DNA from 2 places in the Streptomyces sp. NPDC007157 genome. Region 1 is predicted to be linked to the other one. Evidence: riboswitches for the same ligand, from Rfam matches in the RefSeq annotation. Region 1 holds a riboswitch; the other holds the start of a gene.
The links. Region 1 has a riboswitch for ZMP and ZTP ahead of ABZ642_RS07745 (bifunctional 5,10-methylenetetrahydrofolate dehydrogenase/5,10-methenyltetrahydrofolate cyclohydrolase). Riboswitches for the same ligand answer to the same signal wherever they lie in the genome.

Region 1 (3,534 bases):
GCCGTCCGCCGGCGCCGAACCGGCCGCCGTCACCTTCACCGACGTGCGGTTCCGCTACGCCGACGACCTGCCGTACGTCCACCACGGGGTCGACTTCGCGATACCCGCACGGGGCATGACGGCGTTCGTCGGCCCGTCCGGCGCGGGCAAGACCACCGTCTTCTCCCTGATCGAGCGGTTCTACGACCCGGAGTCCGGTTCCATCACCCTCGACGGCCGCCCGCTCGCCGACTGGGAACTGCCCCTGCTGCGCTCGGCCATCGGATACGTCGAGCAGGACGCCCCCGTGCTGTCCGGGTCGTTGAAGGACAATCTGCTGCTCGGCAATCCGGAGGCGGGCGAGGACGCGGTGACACGGGTGCTGAAGACGACCCGGCTGGACGGTCTGGTGGCGCGGCTGCCGCAGGGCCTGGAGACGCTGGTCGGGCACCGCGGGACCAAGCTGTCCGGCGGCGAGCGGCAACGGGTCGCGATCGCACGGGCGTTGCTGCGCCGGCCCCGGCTGCTGCTCCTGGACGAGGCGACCTCACAGCTGGACGCGGTGAACGAGGCGGCCCTCAGGGACACCGTCGCCGACGTGGCACGGTCGACCACGGTGCTGGTGGTCGCGCACCGCCTGTCGACGGTGACGATGGCCGACCGGATCGTGGTGATGGACACGGGCCGGGTCCGCGCGGTGGGCACGCACCGGGAACTGGTGGCCGCGGATCCGCTGTACGCGGAGCTGGCGGCGACGCAGTTCCTGGCCGCCGAGCACTGAGCACGCGGTTCCTGGGCACCGGGCACGCGGTAGTCGACCGCCGAGCACCGAGTACGACGAGGGCCGCCCCTTGTCCGGGACGGCCCTCGGGGTGGGGCGTGGGTCAGTACTCGATGCCCGGCACCAGCCCCATGGCGGGCGCGGCCAGGTCGGTGAGCTGGTGCAGTTCGCTCAGCTTGTGGACTCCGTTCAGCCCCTGCACCTGCTCCGAGACCTTGGGGATCTGGTCCTGGTACTCCGCCGGGATGCCGATGCGGGAGACCGAGTCGAGCACGCCGAGCGCGGTGAGCTTCCCGGGGTTCTGTGCGCTCGCGTCGGCCGCGTTCGCCAGCGGGGCGGCGAGGCCGGTGACCCCGACGGCGAGGCCGACGGCGGCGACGATGCGTCGTGTTGAGATCATGTCTCCAGCAACGGCCCGGGCGCCGGGCCGGACACGGGCAGCCGGTCCCCCTCACCCGTCAGGCGGAGCGCCCGGCCTGCGCTTGCCGAGCCCGCCGGGGCGGAGGAGGCTCGAAGGTGGGGCTGTCGCGGCCCGCTCCGCATCGGGTCGCGGGCTCCCGCAGGAGGTCATCATGGGCACCGCGACAGGCTCCACGTTCGACACCGCCACACTGCGCCGGGCCGTAGAGGGGAACACCGGGAACACCCTGCTGGCGCTCTACGCGGACGACGCGGAGATCCGTATCGTCGACCGCACCGCCCAGCCCAGCCACCCCAAGGTCCTGCACGGCCGCAGGGACATAGCCGCGATGCTGGACGACGTCTACAGCCGGGACATGACGCACAAGCTGGACCAGTGCATCGTGCAGGGCGACCAGGCCGCCTACAGCGAGTCCTGCGAGTACGCGGACGGTGTCCGGGTGCTCGCCGAGTCGATGATCACGCTGCGCGACGGCAAGATCGCCGAGCAGATCATGATCCAGGCATGGGACGAGTAGCCGGAAGGACCGCGCGGGTCCAGGTCAGCGCCCGGCTGACCTGGACCTTCTCGGCACGAGCGGGGCTCGGGCACCGCCGCCGCACGCGTCCGCGTACGTCCGTCGTGCTGTTGCGGACGGCCCTGCGAGCGGCGCACCGTCGTGGGAAACGCTGAGGGTCTCGGTTACGCTGGGCGCGGGCCGTGACTGGCGCTGAGGTGGAGCACCACCGTGGAGCGGCCCGCACTGTCGATGCCGTGCGCCTGGGCGATCAAGGTCTGACCAGCTCAGGAGTGTGCCGCATGACCCATGCCCGTCTCATGGACGGAACCGCCGTCGCCCGCCGGATCGTCGAACAGACCGCGCTGCGGGCCGCCGAGTTCACCGCACGCACCGGCACCACACCGTGTCTGGCGACCGTGCTGGTCGGCGAGGACCCGGCCTCCGTCACCTACGTCCGGATGAAGCAGAACCGCAGCCGCAAGGCCGGCATCGCCTCCCGGCACGTGGCGCTGCCCGCCACCACGACCACCGAGGAACTCGTCGGCACGCTGCGGGAGTTGTCGGCCGACCCGGCGGTGCACGGCATCCTGCTCCAGCACCCGGTCGGCGAACACATCGACGAGCGGGCCGCGTTCGAGGCGATCGCGCCGGAGAAGGACGTAGACGGCGTGACCTTCGCGTCGTTCGCGACGATGAGCTTCGGCCTGCCGGGCTTCGTCTCCTGCACACCCGGCGGCATCCTGCGGCTGCTCGACGCGTACGACGTCGACCCCGCCGGGAAGCGGGCCGTGGTCGTCGGCCGCAGCGCGATCCTGGGCAAGCCGGCCGGCATGCTGCTGCTCGCCCGCGACGCCACCGTCACCTACTGCCACTCCCGTACCGCCGACCTGTCGGCGGCCGTTCGCGAGGCCGACATCGTGGTCGCCGCCGTCGGCCGTCCCCGGCTGATCCGGGGCCAGGACATCAAGCCGGGCGCGGTCGTGCTCGACGCGGGCTACAACGAGGGGAACGTCGGTGACGTCGACTTCGACACCGCCGTCGAACGGGCCTCGCTGATCACGCCGGTGCCGGGCGGGGTCGGCCCGATGACCATCGCCGTGCTGCTGGAGCAGACGGTCACCGCCGCCGCCCGGCAGCTCGGGGTGTGATCAGCGCATCCAGGCGCTGTACTCCATGACGTCACCGGCCCGCACGCCGTACTCGGGGTCGTCCCGGGTGAACGTGGTCTCCAGGCCGAGTACGGCACCGGTGGCCGGGTCCAGGATCAGCATCCGCCGGGCGCCCGAGGCCTCGACGTGGACGTATGCCTGCCCGGTGCGGCCGAGCCGGTCGGTGACCTGGCCGGCCGGGCGCAGCCCCTGGGCGTCGGCGAGGAGGCGGGCCAGGGCGGCCGACTCCCGGGCGCCGAGCGTCCAGTTGTCGAGCAGCTCGCGGGTGGCGTCCAGGAGTTCCGGCGTGGTGAGGGTGTGGCTGTAGATCAGCTCGGTCAGGTAGGTGCGCAGTTCCGCCGGGTCGTGCGGGGGTGTGCCGAGCGGCGGGGCGTCGCCCCACATCGGCGGGAAGGTGCGCCGGCTGAGCACATGGCCGTCCTCGACCAGCCGCGACCGGTCGCCGTCGTCGGTGAGGACCGGGCGGCCGGGGTGGGACGGGTCGGTCGCCACGACCACCTCGGTATGGCTGCCGTCCGCGGCCCAGCGCACCACCCGCTCCTCCGGCAGCGTGACCGGCGGCTTGCCGTCGCTCATGCCGAGGCTCCAGGACTGCACGTGGGTGCCCTGCCGCAGCGCCGGGGACCCGTCCTGGGCCGCGACGGCGGCCAGCTTCGCGACCTCGGCGAGTGGTACGGGGGTGGAG
Region 2 (3,534 bases), on a different contig from region 1:
GCCGAAGCCGGTGAGGCAGTTCATGACCCAGGCGAGCTGCGCGTGCTCGGGGACGTGGCTCTGCACGAAGAGGGTGCAGCGGTCCGGGTCCAGGCCGGCGGCGAGCAGCTGGGCCGCGGCGAGGCGGGTGTTGGCGCGCAGGTCGGCGGGGTCCTGCGGGATCGTGATCGCGTGCAGGTCGACGACCATGTAGAAGGCGTCGTGGGATTCCTGGAGGGCTACCCACTGGCGGACGGCGCCGAGGTAGTTGCCGAGGTGGAACGAGCCGGCGGTGGGCTGGATGCCGGAGAGCACGCGGGGTCGATCAGAGGCCATGCCCCCATTCTCGCAGAGGGTGCGGGTGGGATTGGTCTCCGCGGTGGGGGGGGTGTCCGATGCGCGGGGGACTGCGGCGCCGTTGTGGCCGGTCGCGCAGTTCCCCGCGCACGTCAGGGGGCGCTGCCCCTGACGGCGTTGATCAGCCCAGGTCGATCTCCGGGTACAGCGGGAAGCCCGCCACCAGGTCCGTCGCGCGCTGGGCGATCTCCGTCGACACCTTCTCGTCCAGGACGTGCGAGGCCTTGCTCGGCGCGCCCGACTTCGTCGTGCCCGGCTCGGTCGCCGTCAGGACACGGTCGATCAGGGCCGCCACCTCGTCCATCTCGGCCGTGCCCAGGCCGCGCGTGGTCAGGGCCGGGGTGCCGATGCGGATGCCGGAGGTGTACCAGGCGCCGTTCGGGTCGGCCGGGATCGCGTTGCGGTTCGTCACGATGCCGGAGTCGAGGAGGGCCGTCTCGGCCTGGCGGCCGGTGAGGCCGTAGGACGACTCGACGTCGATCAGGTTGAGGTGGTTGTCCGTGCCGCCGGTGACCAGGGTGGCGCCACGGCGCGTCAGCCCCTCGGCCAGGGCACGCGCGTTGTCGACGATGCGCCGGGCGTAGTCCTGGAAGGCGGGCTGCCGGGCCTCGGCGAGGGCGACGGCCTTGGCGGCCATGACGTGCGGGAGCGGGCCGCCGAGGACCATCGGGCAGCCGCGGTCGACCTGGTCCTTCAGCGAGTCGTCGCACAGGACCATGCCGCCGCGCGGGCCGCGCAGCGACTTGTGGGTGGTGGTGGTCACGATCTGGGCGTGCGGGACCGGGTCGAAGTCACCGGTCAGGACCTTCCCGGCGACCAGGCCCGCGAAGTGCGCCATGTCGACCATCAGGGTCGCGCCGACCTCGTCGGCGATCTCCCGCATGATCCGGAAGTTCACCAGACGGGGGTACGCGGAGTAGCCGGCCACCAGGATCAGCGGCTTGAACTCGCGGGCCTGGACACGCAGCGCGTCGTAGTCGATCAGGCCGGTCGCCGGGTCGGTGCCGTAGGAGCGCTGGTCGAACATCTTGCCGGAGATGTTCGGGCGGAAGCCGTGGGTGAGGTGACCGCCGGCGTCCAGGGACATGCCGAGCATCCGCTGGTTGCCGAAGGCCTGCCGCAGCTCGGCCCAGTCGGCCTCGGAGAGGTCGTTGACCTGGCGGACGCCCGCCTTCTCCAGGAAGGGGACCTCGACGCGGTCGGCGAGGACGGCCCAGAAGGCGACCAGGTTGGCGTCGATGCCGGAGTGCGGCTGGACGTAGGCGTGCCGGGCGCCGAACAGCTCTCGGGCGTGCTCGGCGGCGAGCGCCTCGACCGTGTCGACGTTGCGGCAGCCGGCGTAGAAGCGGCGGCCGACGGTGCCCTCGGCGTACTTGTCGCTGAACCAGTTGCCCATCGCGAGCAGGGTCGCCGGGGAGGCGTAGTTCTCGGAGGCGATCAGCTTGAGCATCTCGCGCTGGTCGTGGACCTCCTGGCCGATGGCGTCGGCGACCCGCGGCTCGACCGCGCGGATCACGTCGAGGGCGGCGCGGTACGCGGTGGACTCGGTGGAGAGGGGCGCGGACTTGTCTGACATTCGGGACCTCCGGACATGGCGTTCGGCGTTCACGGTTCGGCCCAGGCGCACGGCACTCGATCAGACACAGGCCGCTCCCCGATGGTCGGTCCCATCCCAGCGCGCCAGTCACGGCCCGCTGGTCAGACTACCCGGCACGCCGGGCCCGGGGGCCGTGGCGTCCACCAGTCGGGCAGGGGCAGAGGGTAGTAAGGGGGCACCTCGCCGCGTTCTCTGGAGTCGCCGTGACCACTACGGAAGCCCTCATCGCCGCCGCCGACGCGCACAGCGCGCACAACTACCACCCGCTGCCGGTGGTGATCGCCACGGCCGAGGGGGCGTGGATGACGGACGTGGAGGGGCGCAGGTACCTGGACTTCCTGGCGGGTTACTCGGCGCTGAACTTCGGGCACGGCCACCCCCGGCTGGTGGCGGCGGCGAAGGCGCAGCTGGAGCGGGTGACGCTGACGTCCCGCGCCTTCCACCACGACCGGTTCGCCGCGTTCTGCACGGAACTGGCGGAGCTGTGCGGGATGGAGATGGTGCTGCCCATGAACACGGGGGCGGAGGCGGTGGAGACCGCCGTGAAGACCGCCCGGAAGTGGGGGTACCGGGTCAAGGGGGTGCCGTCGGAGAGGGCGAAGGTGGTGGTCGCCGGCGGCAACTTCCACGGCCGTACGACGACGGTGATCAGCTTCTCGACCGATCCCGAGGCACGGGCGGACTTCGGGCCGTACACCCCCGGCTTCGAGATCGTTCCGTACGGCGATCTGACGGCCATGCGGGCCGCGTTGACCGAGAACACGGTGGCGGTGCTGCTGGAGCCGATCCAGGGCGAGTCCGGGGTGATCGTGCCGCCGGAGGGCTATCTGGCGGGGGTGCGGGAGCTGACGCGCGAGCGGGATGTGCTGTTCGTCGCGGACGAGATCCAGTCCGGACTCGGGCGGACCGGGCGGACCTTCGCGTGCGAGCACGAGGGGGTCGTACCGGATGTGTACGTCCTCGGGAAGGCGCTGGGGGGCGGGGTGCTGCCGGTGTCGGCGGTGGTGGCGCGGGCCGAGGTGCTGGAGGTCTTCCGGCCCGGCGAGCACGGGTCCACCTTCGGCGGGAACCCGCTGGCCTGTGCGGTGGCGCTGGAGGTGATCGCGATGCTGCGCAGCGGTGAGTACCAGGAGCGGGCGGCCGAGTTGGGGGAGGTCCTGCATCGGCGGCTGGCGGAGATCGCGGGCAGTGGGCGGGTGACCGCCGTGCGGGGGCGGGGGCTGTGGGCGGGCGTGGACGTGGATCCGGCGGTGGGATCGGGGCGGGTGGTGTCGGAGCGGTTGATGGAGCGGGGGGTGCTGGTGAAGGACACGCACGGGGCGACCGTGCGGGTGGCTCCGCCGTTGGTGGTGGCGGAGGAGGATCTGGAGTGGGGGGTTGAGCAACTGTGGGAGGTCCTGAGCGCCTGAGGGGGTGCCGCCGCGAGACGAGCGCGAGTGCCGGTGCGCCGTGGCTCGCCGCGCCCACGCGGCGGTTGCCGCGGATCCGATACAGCCCCACGCCCCTATGGGGCGCTCCCGTGCGGGGCGTTCAAAGAATCACGTGCGGGGCGTTCAAAGAATCACGTGCGGGAGGAAGCGCGCGTAGTCGTCCGTCACCAG

Region 2: linked by a shared signal. The riboswitch ahead of ABZ642_RS24455 (glycine hydroxymethyltransferase) and the one ahead of ABZ642_RS07745 (bifunctional 5,10-methylenetetrahydrofolate dehydrogenase/5,10-methenyltetrahydrofolate cyclohydrolase) in region 1 are both predicted to bind ZMP and ZTP.

Annotation. Positions count from the first base shown of each region.
Region 1 is NZ_JBEYFE010000003.1:496,106-499,639, forward strand. It holds gene ABZ642_RS07730 (ABC transporter ATP-binding protein) at 1-760, shown strand, start outside; gene ABZ642_RS07735 (hypothetical protein) at 864-1,160, opposite strand; gene ABZ642_RS07740 (nuclear transport factor 2 family protein) at 1,333-1,698, shown strand; ZMP/ZTP riboswitch at 1,871-1,953, shown strand; gene ABZ642_RS07745 (bifunctional 5,10-methylenetetrahydrofolate dehydrogenase/5,10-methenyltetrahydrofolate cyclohydrolase) at 1,980-2,828, shown strand; gene ABZ642_RS07750 (CU044_5270 family protein) at 2,829-3,534, opposite strand, start outside.
Region 2 is NZ_JBEYFE010000013.1:214,761-218,294, reverse strand. It holds gene trpS (tryptophan--tRNA ligase) at 1-315, opposite strand, end outside; gene ABZ642_RS24455 (glycine hydroxymethyltransferase) at 458-1,912, opposite strand; ZMP/ZTP riboswitch at 1,945-2,034, opposite strand; gene rocD (ornithine--oxo-acid transaminase) at 2,137-3,342, shown strand; gene ABZ642_RS24445 (glutathionylspermidine synthase family protein) at 3,487-3,534, opposite strand, start outside.